Regions from separate parts of the Mycetocola zhujimingii genome, predicted to be linked through region 2. Evidence: predicted binding sites of a transcription regulator. Region 2 holds the regulator's gene; the other holds the start of a gene.
What was found. The regulator HrcA, encoded in region 2, represses chaperone genes, less so after heat shock. The targets are predictions, from matches to a motif close to TTNGCACTCGNNNNNNNCGAGTGCNAA.

Region 1 (6,937 bases), 650 kb from region 2:
TTCCGGGTGCTGGGACGGGGGCGTGCTGGGCAGCGTCGAGGTCGAGGTAGCTGCACTTCCCCGCGGTGGTCGACGTTAACGAACTGCAGGGCCACGGTTTCCCGTGGCCCTGCAGTTTCTGTTTCGGTTACGAACTACTCGGAGATGCGCTCGTAGGTGTTGTCTTCGAGGTACTGGAAGACGCCGATGGTCGCCTCGGTCGGGTCACCGTTCTCGTCGAACGTGACCGGCCCGGAGTTTCCGTCGTAGTCGATCGTCTCGCCCTCGTTGAGCAGCTCGGCACACTCGGTGAACGACGAACACTTGGTACCTTCACCGGAACCACCAGAGACCTCCTGGAGTTCCGCTGCGATGTCCTCGCCATCGGTGGAGCCTGCCGCCATTGCGGCCAGCGCCAGAAGGACGACGGCGTCGTAGGATTCAGCTGCGTAGCTGTAGTCCTTCAGCTCCTCGTTGCCCTCGCCCTGCCAGAACTCCTGCAGGCGATCGGTGAAGTCACCGAGGGACTCGGTGTCGAGACCCGGCAGCGTGCCCTTGGCACCGGTGAGGGTGCCGGCAGGGAAGTCGGCGGAGTAGTCGGCGAGGTTACCGTCGACGAAGTACAGCTTGTCAGACGGGAACCCGGCGAGCGCCGGAACGATCGTCTTGGTCTCCTCGAACGCGATCAGGGCGATTGCGTCGGGGTTGGCAGCCTTGAGTGCGCTGACCTGAGCATCGAACGAGGTGTCGCCCGTGTTGTACGACTGCTGTTCGACGACTTCGCCACCCGCGTTCTCGAACGCCTCTGTCGTGAATTCGGCGAGGCCGGTTCCGTACGAGTCGTTGAGGTAGAGAATGCCGAGGGTTTCGTTGCCGTCTTCAGCGATCAGGTTTCCGAGAACCTCACCCTGCAGCACGTCGCTCGGGGCAGTTCGCCAGAACAGCCCGTTGTCGTCCCACGTTGTGAAGTCCGCAGAGGTGTTGGCCGGCGAGAACTGAATCACGCCTTCGCCCGTCACCTGGTCGATGAAGAGCTTGGTCACACCACTGGCAGCTGCGCCAATGATCGCCGAGACACCCTCCTGAAGAAGTCGCGGCACCTCTGTCGCGTACGCCTTGTTGTCGGTGTCGCCGGAGTCACCGTAGACGACGTCGATCTCGATCCCGAGGTCGGCGTCGTTGATTTCCTTGGCCGCGAGTCCGACTCCTGCTTCTTCGGGCGGGCCGAGGAACGCGAGGTTGCCTGTCTGCGGCAGCTGCGTTCCGATCTTGAGTGTCAGGTCGCCTGCTGGCTGGTCTGAGTCACCGTCGCCGCCACCTGGGCTGCTGCAACCGGTGAGGACCAGCGCGCTGGCTCCGAGGATTGCGAGAGAACCCAGTGTGATCGTGCGCGTGCGTGAGCGGGAGGCCGTAGCCCGGGTGAAGACGCCCATGTTGCTCCTATGCTGTGTCGTGTATCCAACCGACAGCGCTAAATACTGTCGTGGTGCCAACATATTCGAGCAATCGTCACCGAACAATACGTGGGCGTTACATACGTGTAACGGCGACGCAATCGTTACCGTTTTCGGGCATTACAGCTGCTGCGGCGCCCCGGATGCAGCTTTGTTGCGTCGGCGGAGCGATCCGCGCGCACTGATGACCGTGTCCGTCGTCAGCACAACCAGAGCGATCCAGACCAGGATGAAGCCGATCCACCGCTCCACCGGCATGGCCTCGTGGAGGATGAAGACCCCGACGAGGAACTGGATGACCGGGGCGAAGAACTGGATGAAGCCCATGTAGATGAGCGGAAGCCGACGTGACGCGGCGGCGAAGAAGAGCAGCGGCACCGCTGTGATCACGCCGGTACCCACGAGCAGCACCGTGTGGAAGACACTGACCTGCCCAATGGTCAGTCCCGCGGTGGCTCCGACGACAATGAGTTGGACAATGGCGAGCGGCGTGAGCCACGCGGTCTCAAGGGTGAGCCCGGAGACGGCGTCGACGGTCCCCCCAACCCTCTTTTTGATGTAGCCGTAGAGACCGAACGAGAAGGCGAGAATCAGGGCAATCCACGGAACCCCGTGCGCGCCGATGGCAAGCACGAGCACAGCGGCAATACTGATGCCGACCGAGACCCACTGCACGATGCGAAGTTTCTCGCGGAGGAAGAACACGCCGAGAAACACAGTGACTATGGGATTGATGAAGTAGCCAAGCGCCGTTTCGACAACCTGCCCGTTGAGCACTCCGTAAATATACGTCTGCCAGTTGACGAAGATGAGCACTCCCGCGAGACCGAGGGTGAATGACACCCGGGGGTTCCGCGCGAGCAGGAGGAATGGCGCCCAGCCCCGCGTTACCGTCAGAAGGAGCACGCAGAACACCAGCGAGAAGATCACGCGGGCCGCGACAAGCTCAAACGGTCCTGTCGGCGCGAGCAGGAGGAAGTAGAGCGGAAGAACGCCCCAGAGCGTGTATGCGCTGACGGCGAAAATGAGGCCGGGGCGGCTCAGTGGGGCATCGGGAGAGGCCGGTACACCGGTCGTCGCCGCCGCAGGGCCTGCACCGTCTGTCGAACCTGCACTGCCTGCCGGGCCTGCACTATTGGCCGGAACCGGCTCTGGGGTCGTCTGCACCCATCGATGCTACTCCGCACCTGCGGGGCAACCGCCCGTTAAGACGAAGAAGCCCGGACGGTGAGTCACCGTCCGGGCTTCAGTTCGTTTGAGTTATCGAACCACAACCGCGAGCACGTCGCGAGCCGAGAGGACCAGGTAGTCCTGGCCGTCGAACTTGACCTCGGTTCCGCCGTACTTGGAGTAGATCACCTTGTCGCCGACGGCGACGTCGAGCGGTACCCGGTTGCCGTTGTCGTCGATGCGGCCGGGGCCGACAGCCTCGACGACGCCTTCCTGCGGCTTCTCCTTGGCGGTGTCAGGGATGACGAGACCTGAAGCAGTGGTCTGCTCTGCCTCGACCTGCTTGATGACGATGCGATCCTCGAGCGGCTTGATGCTGACCGACACGGTTGACCTCTTTCTAAACTAAGACTTGAGTTAGCACCCTCACATCGAGAGTGCTAATGCCAGTGTAGGGATCCATTGGCACTCTCGCAACGTGAGTGCCAACGCAGTGCGGGCGCACAGCATCCGGCTTGATAAGTTTGCACGATGGAAAGAGCCGAACTCGTTGAACTACTGACGCCGGATGGGCTCACCCTCATCGACCAGGTCGGGGGGTCGGATGCCGACACCGACCCGGTTGGGACCGTGTCACGCCTGCGGGCTGAAGGCCACTCCCCCGCGCTCGTCTCCGCCGTGCTGACCCAGGTCAGGCTCAGGCGGAAAGCGGTCGGGAAGTTCGGCGAGTTCGCGTCGCGGATGCTCTTCACCGAAGCCGGCCTCGAACAGGCCACCCGATTGCGCGTCGCGGCACTCCACGCCGGCCGATTCAGCTCGGCAGGACTCACCCGGGTCGCCGACCTGGGCTGCGGAATCGGGGGCGACGCCATGGCGATGGCCGCGATGGACCTCGAGGTCACCGCCGTCGATGCCGACGAAGTGACCGCGACAGTCGCCAGCTACAACCTCGCCCCGTTCCCCACCGCCGACGTGAGGCACTCGAACGCCGAAGACATCGACACGAGCGAATTCGACGGGCTCTATTTCGACCCGGCCAGACGCACCGCCGGTCACTCGAACACCACTCGGCTGACCCGGCCGGAGGATTACAGCCCGTCACTCGACCTGGTTTTCGGCCGCGCCGCAACGCAGCCCGTCGGCGTCAAGCTCGGCCCGGGGTTCGACAGGTCACTCATTCCCGAGAACTGCGAAGCCCAGTGGGTCAGCGTCGATGGGCAGGTCGTCGAGCTCGGCCTGTGGTTCGGCCCCCTCGCGCGCGTCGGGGTGCGCAGGTCAGCGCTCGTGCTTGACGGGGCGGGAACCCACGAACTGACCGCACCCGCGGACAGCGAGGATGTCGCCGTGCGGGAACCTGGCGAATTTCTCTACGAACCCGACGGCGCGGTTATCCGGGCCAGGCTTATCGGTGACGTTGCACGCGAAATCGGTGCGGGGATGCTGAGCCCAGGCATTGCCTATCTCACGGGTGACGCCGAGGTTGCCACCCCATTCGCGGCGGCCTTCCGTGTGATCGAGAGGTTCCCGCTCGATGAGCGAACACTGAAGCGGGAGCTCGCCAAGCGCGATATCGGAACACTCGAGGTGAAAAAGCGAGGCGCAGATATCGATCCGGCGGTCTTCCGCAAGCGGATGGCGCTGCGCGGCAGCAAGAGCGCGACGATTGTGCTCACCCGCGTGAACGGAAAGCACGCCGCGCTCCTCTGCGAACGGATCCCCCGGAACTAACCCGCGCGAGAGTTGCTTCAGAAAAGTTGACGAAGACCCGCCCGCCCCGCAACCCCTCGACACTGTGCGGCGTCCCGTGGTTCGCTGGGATCACACAATCGATCTCACACAGAAGGAGCGCTCATGACAACTGTCAACGCCGATATCGACGTTCACGTCCCGGTGTCAACCGCATACAACCAGTGGACTCAGTTTGAATCTTTTCCGCAGTTCCTGAGCGGCGTCGACGATGTGACGCAGACGAGCGACACCCACACCCACTGGAAGGTGTCGATTGCCGGCATCAAACGCGAGTTCGACGCTGAGATCACCGAGCAGATCCCTGACACCCGCATCGCGTGGACCAGCACAGACGGCGAAGACCACGCCGGTGTTGTTTCGTTCCACCGTCTGAGCGCGGATGAGACACGAATCTCACTGCGGCTCGACTGGTCACCGCAGGGCATCATCGAGAAGGCCGGGGCGCTGCTCCAGGTCGACGACATCCAGATCGGTCACGACCTGAAGAAGTTCAAGAAGCTCATCGAGTCGAACGGATTCGAAACCGGAGCCTGGCGCGGCGAGGTCGACCGCTCCCCGGACGCAACCGGTCGCTGATCACCAGCATCCGTCAGCGGTTGACCGCGACGGACCAACGCCGCAGGCCGGCTGGGCTATCCCTGAGAAACGGGAGCGTCCCAGCCGGTCTGCGGCGTTTTGCATGTGCCGCGGAACACATACTGCGACGGCAGCTTGCGTTCGTGGCTCGTCCAGTCGATAGCGGGTCGACGCTGCTCCGTCGGCACGTAACCGAGGCGGTAGACCGCCATGAGTTCGAGCGAATCGGGCACCTCGAGCAGGTTCTCGATCCTGGCCCACATTCCCGGGACTTCCATCGGGAACGAGACGAACTGGATTCCCATGCCGAGTTCGACGGTGGTCAGCCAGACGTTTTCCATTGCAGCGCCCATGCTGAACACCGAGTAGAACGAGCTCAGCTCGCCGGGGCGGTACTCGGAGCGATCAAGCATCACACCGATGAGCAACGGTGAACCCGCGACAAGTTTGCGGTTCTCTTCGCCGAGCTTCTGCGGAACACGCATCGCGTTCATGAGCTTCTGGCCACGTTTGGTGAACACCTGGGTGGTGAACGGACGCAACGCAGCGGGTAGCTTGTCGAACAGCATCCCGTCACGCCGTTCGGCCATCTCGCTCGCGCTGAAGCGGAAGTACGGCTTGTAGCGCTCGAAGAACGTGCCGTTCGACATGGCCTCGGTCATGCTGTCGCCACTGATGGTGGCGATGGTTTCGATGGTGTTCGGGTCGTCGACAATCACGAACCGCCACGGCTGGCTGTTCAACTGCGACGGTGCCCGACCGGCCACCTCCATCAGCAGGCGCTGGTGTTCCTCACTGACCCTGTCCGGCAGGAACGGGCCGTTCGTTGTCTTCCGCCGGCGAACCACATCGAGAAACTCCACGCCTACCTCCAGGCCTTGATCAAACTCAGAATGAAAAACGGTGCCGCAGAAAGCGCGGTCTGCACGTGCCTGGGCGTCCGGGCGCTGGCTCGCGGTATCACCGTCAGTGGGATCGCCGCTGGCAGGAGAAACAGTCCGGCCCGATTGCGGCTCCACAGCAGGGAACTGGCCGCAACCACGCTCGTTGTCACGGTCGTGATGTAGAGAGCGTGGTGGATCCAGCGAAAGTTGCCCGTGTGCACGAGGCCAGTCGCGACGCCGGCGCCGAGCGCACAGTTCGCGGCGTAGCTGGACGCGGCGACGGTGAAGAGCACCGGCGGAACCTGTCGGGGCATGGAACTATGCCGCTGTCATGGCCGCGATGGTGATCACGCTGTACGCGAGCCAGCCGAGGGAAAGAAGAAGCCCGACCACGCCCGTCACTATGGCGGCGAGGGAGCGACCGGGGGTATCGACTTCCTTCTTGCGCGCGATGATGCCGAGGACGATCGCGGCGATCGACAGCGGAAGGGTCCAGCCGAAAATGATGCCGCCGAGAACGCCGATGATTCCGAGGATGAGACCGATGAGGCCCGTCCTGGGTTTGGGCGGAGCTGCGGGCTTCGGGGCCGAAGGGTACTGCGGCTGGCCGGAGTAACCGGGCGCACCCGCGTACCCCTGCTGACCGGGATACGGCGCCGTTGGCGCTGGGTATCCCTGCGGTGCCGGCGCCTGGCCCTGGGGCGGAACGAATGGGGGCGCGTACCCCGCGGGGGCGAACGCCTGCTGCGACGCACCGGGCTGAGGCGGCCACGGAGCCTGTTGCTGGCCGGGGTACTGGGCCTGACCGGGGTACTGGGCCTGGCCGGCGTTCTGGGCCTGACCGGGATACTGGGCCTGGCCGGGATACTGGGCGGATGCCGGGTACTGCTGCTGCTGCTGCTGCTGCTGCTGCTGCTGCTGCTGCTGCTGCTGCTGCTGCTGCTGCTGCTGCTGGCCAGGATACTGCTGAGGCTGAGGTTGCTGCTGCTGCTGCTGCTGGCCAGGATACTGCTGAGGCTGAGGTTGCTGCTGCTGCTGCTGCTGCTGCTGCTGCTGGCCAGGATACTGCTGAGGCTGAGGTTGCTGGCCCGGATACGGAGCGCCGTACGGCGCCGGAGCACCCGT
Region 2 (6,937 bases):
CATAAGCGACTGGCGACCGCGTACCTCCGTGCACTCTCGCCGTTGTGGACAGGCCCGGCCAGCTAGGTGATTCGTCACACACCCGGGGCACGATAATGGCCGGACCACTTCCACTCGGTGACCCGGCTCCGCCCGACGGATGCCTTCCGGCATCCGCCGCTGACGGCGCTGGTTCGCGGTCACTCGCGTTCTACCTCCACGTGCCGTTCTGTCGCGTGCGATGTGGCTACTGCGACTTCAACACCTACACGGCGACGGAGCTTCGCGGCGCCAAACAATCCGATTACGCCGACGAGGCGGCCGCCGAGGTCGCGTTCGCCGCGGACGTGCTCGACCGGTCGGGAGTCGCCCGACGTGAGGTGAGCACTGTCTTCTTCGGCGGTGGAACACCGACCCTGCTCCCCGCAGCCGACCTCGTGCGGATGCTCGATGCCGTTCGCACCCACCACGGCATTGCGCCTGGTGCGGAGATCACGACCGAAGCGAACCCGGATTCTGTCGATGCCGACTACCTGCGCCAGCTCGCTGACGCGGGCTTCACTCGCGTGTCGTTCGGCATGCAGTCAGCGGTGCCGCGAGTGCTTGCGACCCTGGAACGGACCCACGACCCGGCGCGGGTGCCCCTCGTCGTCGACTGGGCCAAAGAGGCTGGCCTCCAGGTGAGCGTCGACCTGATCTACGGCACTCCCGGCGAGACCATCGATGACTGGAGCGAGTCAGTGGACGCCGCGCTCGCAACGCAGCCCGATCACATCTCGGCGTACTCACTGATCGTCGAGCAGGGAACCAAGCTCGCCAGGCAGATCAGGTCAGGACTCCTTGCCCTGCCAGATGAGGATCTCCAGGCGGATATGTATGAGCTGATCGACTCCCGGCTGGCCGACGCAGGTTTCTCCTGGTACGAGGTGAGCAACTGGTCGACATCGGCTTCATCGCGCTCACGGCACAACCTGGCCTACTGGCAGAGCCAGGACTGGTGGGGAATCGGGCCCGGCGCACACAGCCATGTCGGCGGGGTGCGCTGGTGGAACGTCAAGCATCCGGCGGCTTACGCTGCCCGGATCGCCGAGGGCGTGTCGCCGGCTGTTGGCCGGGAAACACTCGACCCAGAGGCCCGCGAGCTGGAGCGCGTTCTCCTCGGCGCCAGGATCCGTGAGGGCATCGCCGTCAAGTCCCTCCCGAGCGAGGCTCGCGTCGCCGTGGCGGGACTGATCGCCGATGACCTGGTTAACGCCAAAGCCGCCCTCGCTGGGACAGTCGAATTGACCCTGCGGGGGCGGCTCCTGGCCGATGTTGTCGTTCGGCGGTTGACCGCCTGACGAGTGGTTGCTACTTCACCATGCGGATTGCGAAGAAGTAACGGTACGCCTCACCGTTATTGACCTTCACGCCGCCGATGATGCCGAAGATGATGCCGACAACGCCGACGATCCACGCGAGCGGGAACAGCAGCAGCCCGATCAGCACGACGGTGAGCAGGGTGCCGAGGATGTACAGGCCGATGACGAAGATGGTCACCGTGAGCTGGAAGTTCAGCGCTTCCTTGGCCTCCTGGCGGGCGAACGGTCCGCGGTCCTTGAAGACCAGGTAGATCACCAGCGGAGCGATCCAGCCGGCGGTTCCCGCACCGAGGAAGGCTCCGAGTGCGCCACCGAAGTGAGCCAGTGACGCCCACAGCTTGTCATCGGACTGGGTCAGCGGAGTCGGGCCGTACTGCTGCTGCCCGTACTGCTGCTGGCCGTATGGCTGCTGCGGAGCACCATACGGCGGCTGCTGGGGCGCACCATACGGGGCCTGCTGCGGCGCGCCATACGGCTGCTGCGGTGGAACCGGCCCGCCCTGATAGCTGGGTGGCACCTGTCCGCCATCCTGGCCAGGTCCTTGCGACGGATCGGGCTGGGAGGGCGTGTTGGGGTCGGTCATGGAATGGCCTTTCGATGAGGGAGACGCTGGGTATCAGCCGCGTCGACGAACGTCCGCGGGGGTGTGCGCCTTGTGGTACCCAAGGTACTGCCGTTGGCCCCATACAGGCAACGCTGAGTGCAATTACGACGCGGCGTGTCTCCGCGCTAGAATTAGCACTCAGGAGTATGGAGTGCCAACCCCAACTCCGTGCGCGGCATCCGCGTGTCAGTGTTCACAATCAGCGCCCCGAATCAACGCCCGAAACCAGTAAGGAGAAGACGGACATGGTCTCCGAACGAAGCCTCGAAGTGCTTCGCGTCATCGTCGAGGATTACGTCGCAAGCCGTGAGCCCGTCGGTTCGAAGGGGATCGTCGATCGTCACTCGTTCGGTGTGAGCGCCGCCACGATTCGCAACGACATGGCGCAGCTCGAAGAGGAAGACCTCATTAGCGCGCCGCACACGTCGTCCGGGCGTATCCCCACAGACAAGGGCTACCGGCTTTTCGTCGACCAGCTCGTCGAGCGACGGCCGCTGTCCGCCGCTCAGAAGCAGGCGATCGAGGCGTTCCTCGGCCAGTCGGTCGACCTCGACGATGTGCTCGTCCGCACGGTCAGACTGCTGTCGCAGATCACCAACCAGGTCGCTATCGTCCAGTACCCGTCGTTCGCCCGCGCAACGGTCAGGCACGTCGAGATCGTGGCCCTGAGCGACCACAGGCTGCTGACCGTGCTGATCACAGACACCGGTCGCGTCGAGCAGAGGGTCGTGGAGGTCCGTGGTCCTGTCGAACAGGAGCTGCTCGAGGCCATCAAGACCCGTGTGAACGCGTCACTCGTCGGACTCGGGGTCGAGGAGGCGACGTCAACGCTCGACTCGCTCGTCGACTCGAGCCCGCAGGTCGACAAGGAACTGATGGCGCGGATCACGTCGGCGCTGGCTGACCAGTTCGGCGAATACCGCCACGATAAGCTGATCATGGCCGGCGCCGCGAACCTCGCCAGAACCGAAGACGATTTCTCCGGGAGTATCTACCCGGTGCTCGAGGCGCTGGAGCAGCAGGTGGTTCTGCTGCGGCTGTTCAGCGAGATGGACACGGATGCCAACGGTGTCTCCGCGAGCATTGGCCGTGAGAACGCGTCGTTCGGTCTCGGTGAAACATCAATCATCACGAGCAACTATCGTTCCTCTGCTGGCGAACTTGCCAGGCTCGGGGTCCTCGGACCAACGAGAATGGACTATTCGAACAACCTTGCCGCCGTTCGCGCTGTGGCCCGCTACCTCTCGCGCCAGATCGGCGAGAACTAGTCATACTTCCGCGCGGCTCGGCGCGAAATACCCAGGAAGCTCGTCGAGCAAATGTGCTTCCCAGACAACGAAAGGCCATGAGTGGCTGACCACTACGAAGTACTCGGAGTGTCCCGCGAGGCGACAACCGACGAGATCAAAAAGGCTTACCGCAGGCTCGCACGAGAACTGCACCCAGACGTTAACCCCGGGGCGGATGCCTCCGAGCGGTTCAAGCAGGTCACGCACGCCTACGACGTGCTCAGCGACGCCAAGCAGCGCCAGCAGTACGACATGGGTGGATCCGGCCAGGGAGCGGCCGGTGGCTTCGGTGGATTCGGCGACATCTTCGACACCTTCTTCGGCGGGCAAACCCAGCAGCGTGGGCCCAAGTCCCGCCGCGAACGGGGCCAGGACGCGCTGCTGCGCGTGGAGATCGACCTCGACGAGGTCATCTTCGGCACGCACCGCGACCTCGAGGTCGACACCGCAGTGCTGTGTGAGACCTGCCAGGGCTCGTGCTGCCAGCCGGGAACCTCTCCGATCACCTGTGACATCTGCCACGGCTCCGGCCAGATCCAGCGCGCCGTTCGGTCCCTCCTCGGCAACGTCATGACGTCGAGCCCCTGCGGAAGCTGCCGTGGCTACGGAACGATCATCGTTTCGCCGTGCGTCACCTGCCAGGGCCAGGGCCGGGTTCGCGCCCGCCGCACGGTGCCCGTCGACATCCCAGCCGGAGTCGACACCGGGCTGCGGTTGCAGATGCCGGGCAGCGGAGAAATCGGCCAGGCCGGTGGACCCCACGGCGACCTGTACCTCGAGATCAAGGTCCGCAACCACGAGATCTTCAGCCGGAACGGCGATGACCTGCTTTGCACGCTCGATGTGCAGATGACGGATGCCATCCTCGGCGTCGAGACCACGATCCACGCGCTCGACGGTGATGTCGACCTCGAGCTCAAGCCCGGAATCCAGAGCTCAGAAGTTCTCACCATCAAGGGTCGCGGGGTGACGAAACTGCGCGGCAACGGCAGGGGTGACCTGCGCATCGGCATCCAGGTCGTCACACCGACCAAGCTCGACCACCGCGAGAAGGAACTCATCAAGGCATTCGCGGCCGGGCGCAAGCAGCAGGCCACCCAGCTGGGTCACTTCCAGCAGGGCCTGTTCTCGAAGCTGCGCGATAAGTTCCTGGGTTAGCGCGTGGCCAACCTGTACCTGAACGAAGCGCTCTCTGAGACGCGGGCCGGGGAGCTCATCGAGCTCTCCGGTCCAGAGGCGAAGCACGTGACGACGGTGAGTCGGGCGAAGGTCGGTGACGACCTTCTTGTCGGCAACGGCAGGGGACTGCGTGCCTGGGGCGTCATCGAGACGATCGAGGCAGGCCGGGTCGGAGTGCGCGTCTCGTCCGTCCGGGAGGATTCGCCATCGACCCCTGGCCTGGTTCTCGTGCAGGCACTCGCCAAGGGCGACCGCGACGAACTGGCGATCCAGGCCGCGACAGAGCTGGGAGTCTCGCGGATCATCCCGTGGGCAGCGGCACGCAGTGTCTCCCGGTGGGAAGGCCAGAAGAAGGAAAAGGGCAGGGCGCGATGGGAAACCATCGTCCGCGAAGCGTCGAAGCAGAGCATCCGTTCGTTCGTTCCGCCCGTTGACGAGATCGTCAGCACGGCCGCACTGGCCGCGCTGGCGGCTGAGCACCGCGTCCTCCTGCTCGAGCCGAGCGCAACCGACAAACTCTCCGACTTCGACCCGGCGTCTGATGGACCTCGCGGGGACATTGTTCTCGTCGTCGGTCCTGAGGGCGGAATCAGCAAGGAAGAACTCGCGACGCTGACCGCCGCGGGCGCCCGGGCTGTGCGGCTCGGAGAGACAGTTCTGCGAACGTCGTCCGCCGGACCGGCGGCACTCGCCGTCCTCAACGTTGCCCTCGGGCGCTGGTGACCTGTCAAGCCGGTCCACAACCGGCTCCCGGTTCGTAGGATAGAACCATGTCCGATACTGAGCGAAGCATTTTCAGCCGCATCATCGCGCGCGAAATCCCGGCAACGATCGTCGCGGAGACCGATACCCTGATCGCCATCGAGGACATCGCGCCGCAGGCGCCTGTCCACCTGCTCGTCGTTCCGAAGACGGAGAGCTACCGGAACGTGGCAGAACTCGCCGCGGGCGACCCCGGCCTGATGGCCGAGATGGTGGCTCTCGCCCAGCAACTCGCGGACGAGCGCGCCGGCGGGGAATTCCGGCTCGTCTTCAACACCGGCCCTTCGGCTGGTCAAACAGTTTTTCATGTGCACGCACACGTCCTCGCGGGGACACTTGGAGAGGGAACACTTGCCTGATTCTGATGACCTGGCCGGTTCGAGCGAGCCGGTGACGCCCAACCGGGCGACCCAGGACCGTGACGCCGCAGCACCGTCGGCATCCGAAACATCCGAAGCGAGCCTGCACGTCGACGGAGTCGCCATGGTCAGGCTCCTTGGTGCACAGGACCGCTTGCTCACGACCATCGAGACCCAGTATCCGGGTGTGTCGCTGCACGTTCGCGGCAACGAGATCAACCTGTCCGGCGACCCGCAGCAGGTGCAGGCTGCACACACACTGATCCAGGAACTCATCGAGCTGGTGAAGCAGGGCCAGGACCTCGACCCGCTCGAGGTGCGGTCATCCGCCCGCATTCTCGACGACGCTTCAGGCCGGCCTTCCGAAGTGCTCGGCCAGTCGATACTGACCTCGCGCGGCAAGACGATCAGGCCCAAGACCCTCGGGCAAAAGGAATACGTCGACGCGGTCGACGAGAACACCATTGTGTTCGGAATCGGACCGGCCGGAACCGGAAAGACCTACCTCGCCATGGCGAAGGCCGTACAGGCCCTTCAGCGCAAGGAAGTCGAACGCATCATCCTCACCCGTCCGGCCGTCGAGGCGGGGGAGCGGCTCGGTTTCCTCCCCGGCACCCTCACCGACAAGATTGATCCGTACCTGCGCCCGCTGTATGACGCGCTCAACGAGATGATGGACCCGGAACTGGTCCCGAAGCTTCTCGCCGCAGGCACGGTGGAGGTGGCGCCGCTGGCCTACATGCGCGGTCGCACGCTGAACAACGCGTTCATCGTCCTCGACGAGGCACAGAACACCACGCCGGAGCAGATGAAGATGTTCCTGACGCGGTTGGGCTTCGGCTCGAAGATGATCGTGACCGGTGACATCACCCAGGTCGACCTCCCGGTCGGCGCCTCGGGGCTCCGCCTGGTCACCCGGGTGCTCGACGGAATCGACGACATCCACTTCGCGCGCCTCACCAGTGATGACGTCGTGCGACACTCACTCGTCGGCCGGATCGTCGACGCCTACAGCGAGTACGACCAGGTGAAGCAGGCCGAACGTTTCGAGCGTGGCCAGGCTCAGGAATTTGCCAACCGGGCGGACCGCAGGGGAACAACACCCCGCGATCGTGCCAAGAGAAGAGGAACCAGCTCGTGAGTATCGAGATCAACAACGAATCAGCGATTCCCGTCGATGAGTCGGTGATTCTCCGGTTGGCTGACTACGCCCTCGGTGTCATGCATGTCTCGAGCGAGGCCGACCTCAACATCGTGCTCGTCGACGAAGCGGCCATGGAGCAGTTGCACGTGCAGTGGATGGACGAACCGGGTCCAACCGACGTGCTCAGCTTTCCCATGGACGAACTGCGCCCTGGGACAGAGGATGCGCCGACTCCGCCTGGACTACTGGGCGACATCGTG

Region 1: groES (co-chaperone GroES) is a predicted target of HrcA. The motif match lies at 3,066-3,092, and genes of this name have one in related genera.

Annotation. Positions count from the first base shown of each region.
Region 1 covers NZ_CP026949.1:2,370,882-2,377,818, forward strand. The annotation lists gene C3E77_RS11315 (ABC transporter substrate-binding protein) at 135-1,412, opposite strand; gene rarD (EamA family transporter RarD) at 1,554-2,477, opposite strand; gene groES (co-chaperone GroES) at 2,694-2,990, opposite strand; gene C3E77_RS11330 (class I SAM-dependent methyltransferase) at 3,135-4,331, shown strand; gene C3E77_RS11335 (SRPBCC family protein) at 4,455-4,928, shown strand; gene C3E77_RS11340 (nitroreductase family protein) at 4,985-5,791, opposite strand; gene C3E77_RS11345 (hypothetical protein) at 5,794-6,126, opposite strand; gene C3E77_RS15535 (DUF4190 domain-containing protein) at 6,131-6,937, opposite strand, start outside.
Region 2 covers NZ_CP026949.1:1,724,186-1,731,122, reverse strand. The annotation lists gene C3E77_RS08250 (DUF1990 domain-containing protein) at 1-66, shown strand, start outside; gene hemW (radical SAM family heme chaperone HemW) at 96-1,319, shown strand; gene C3E77_RS08240 (DUF4870 domain-containing protein) at 1,330-1,923, opposite strand; gene hrcA (heat-inducible transcriptional repressor HrcA) at 2,190-3,212, shown strand; gene dnaJ (molecular chaperone DnaJ) at 3,294-4,391, shown strand; gene C3E77_RS08225 (16S rRNA (uracil(1498)-N(3))-methyltransferase) at 4,395-5,135, shown strand; gene C3E77_RS08220 (histidine triad nucleotide-binding protein) at 5,183-5,533, shown strand; gene C3E77_RS08215 (PhoH family protein) at 5,658-6,674, shown strand; gene ybeY (rRNA maturation RNase YbeY) at 6,671-6,937, shown strand, end outside.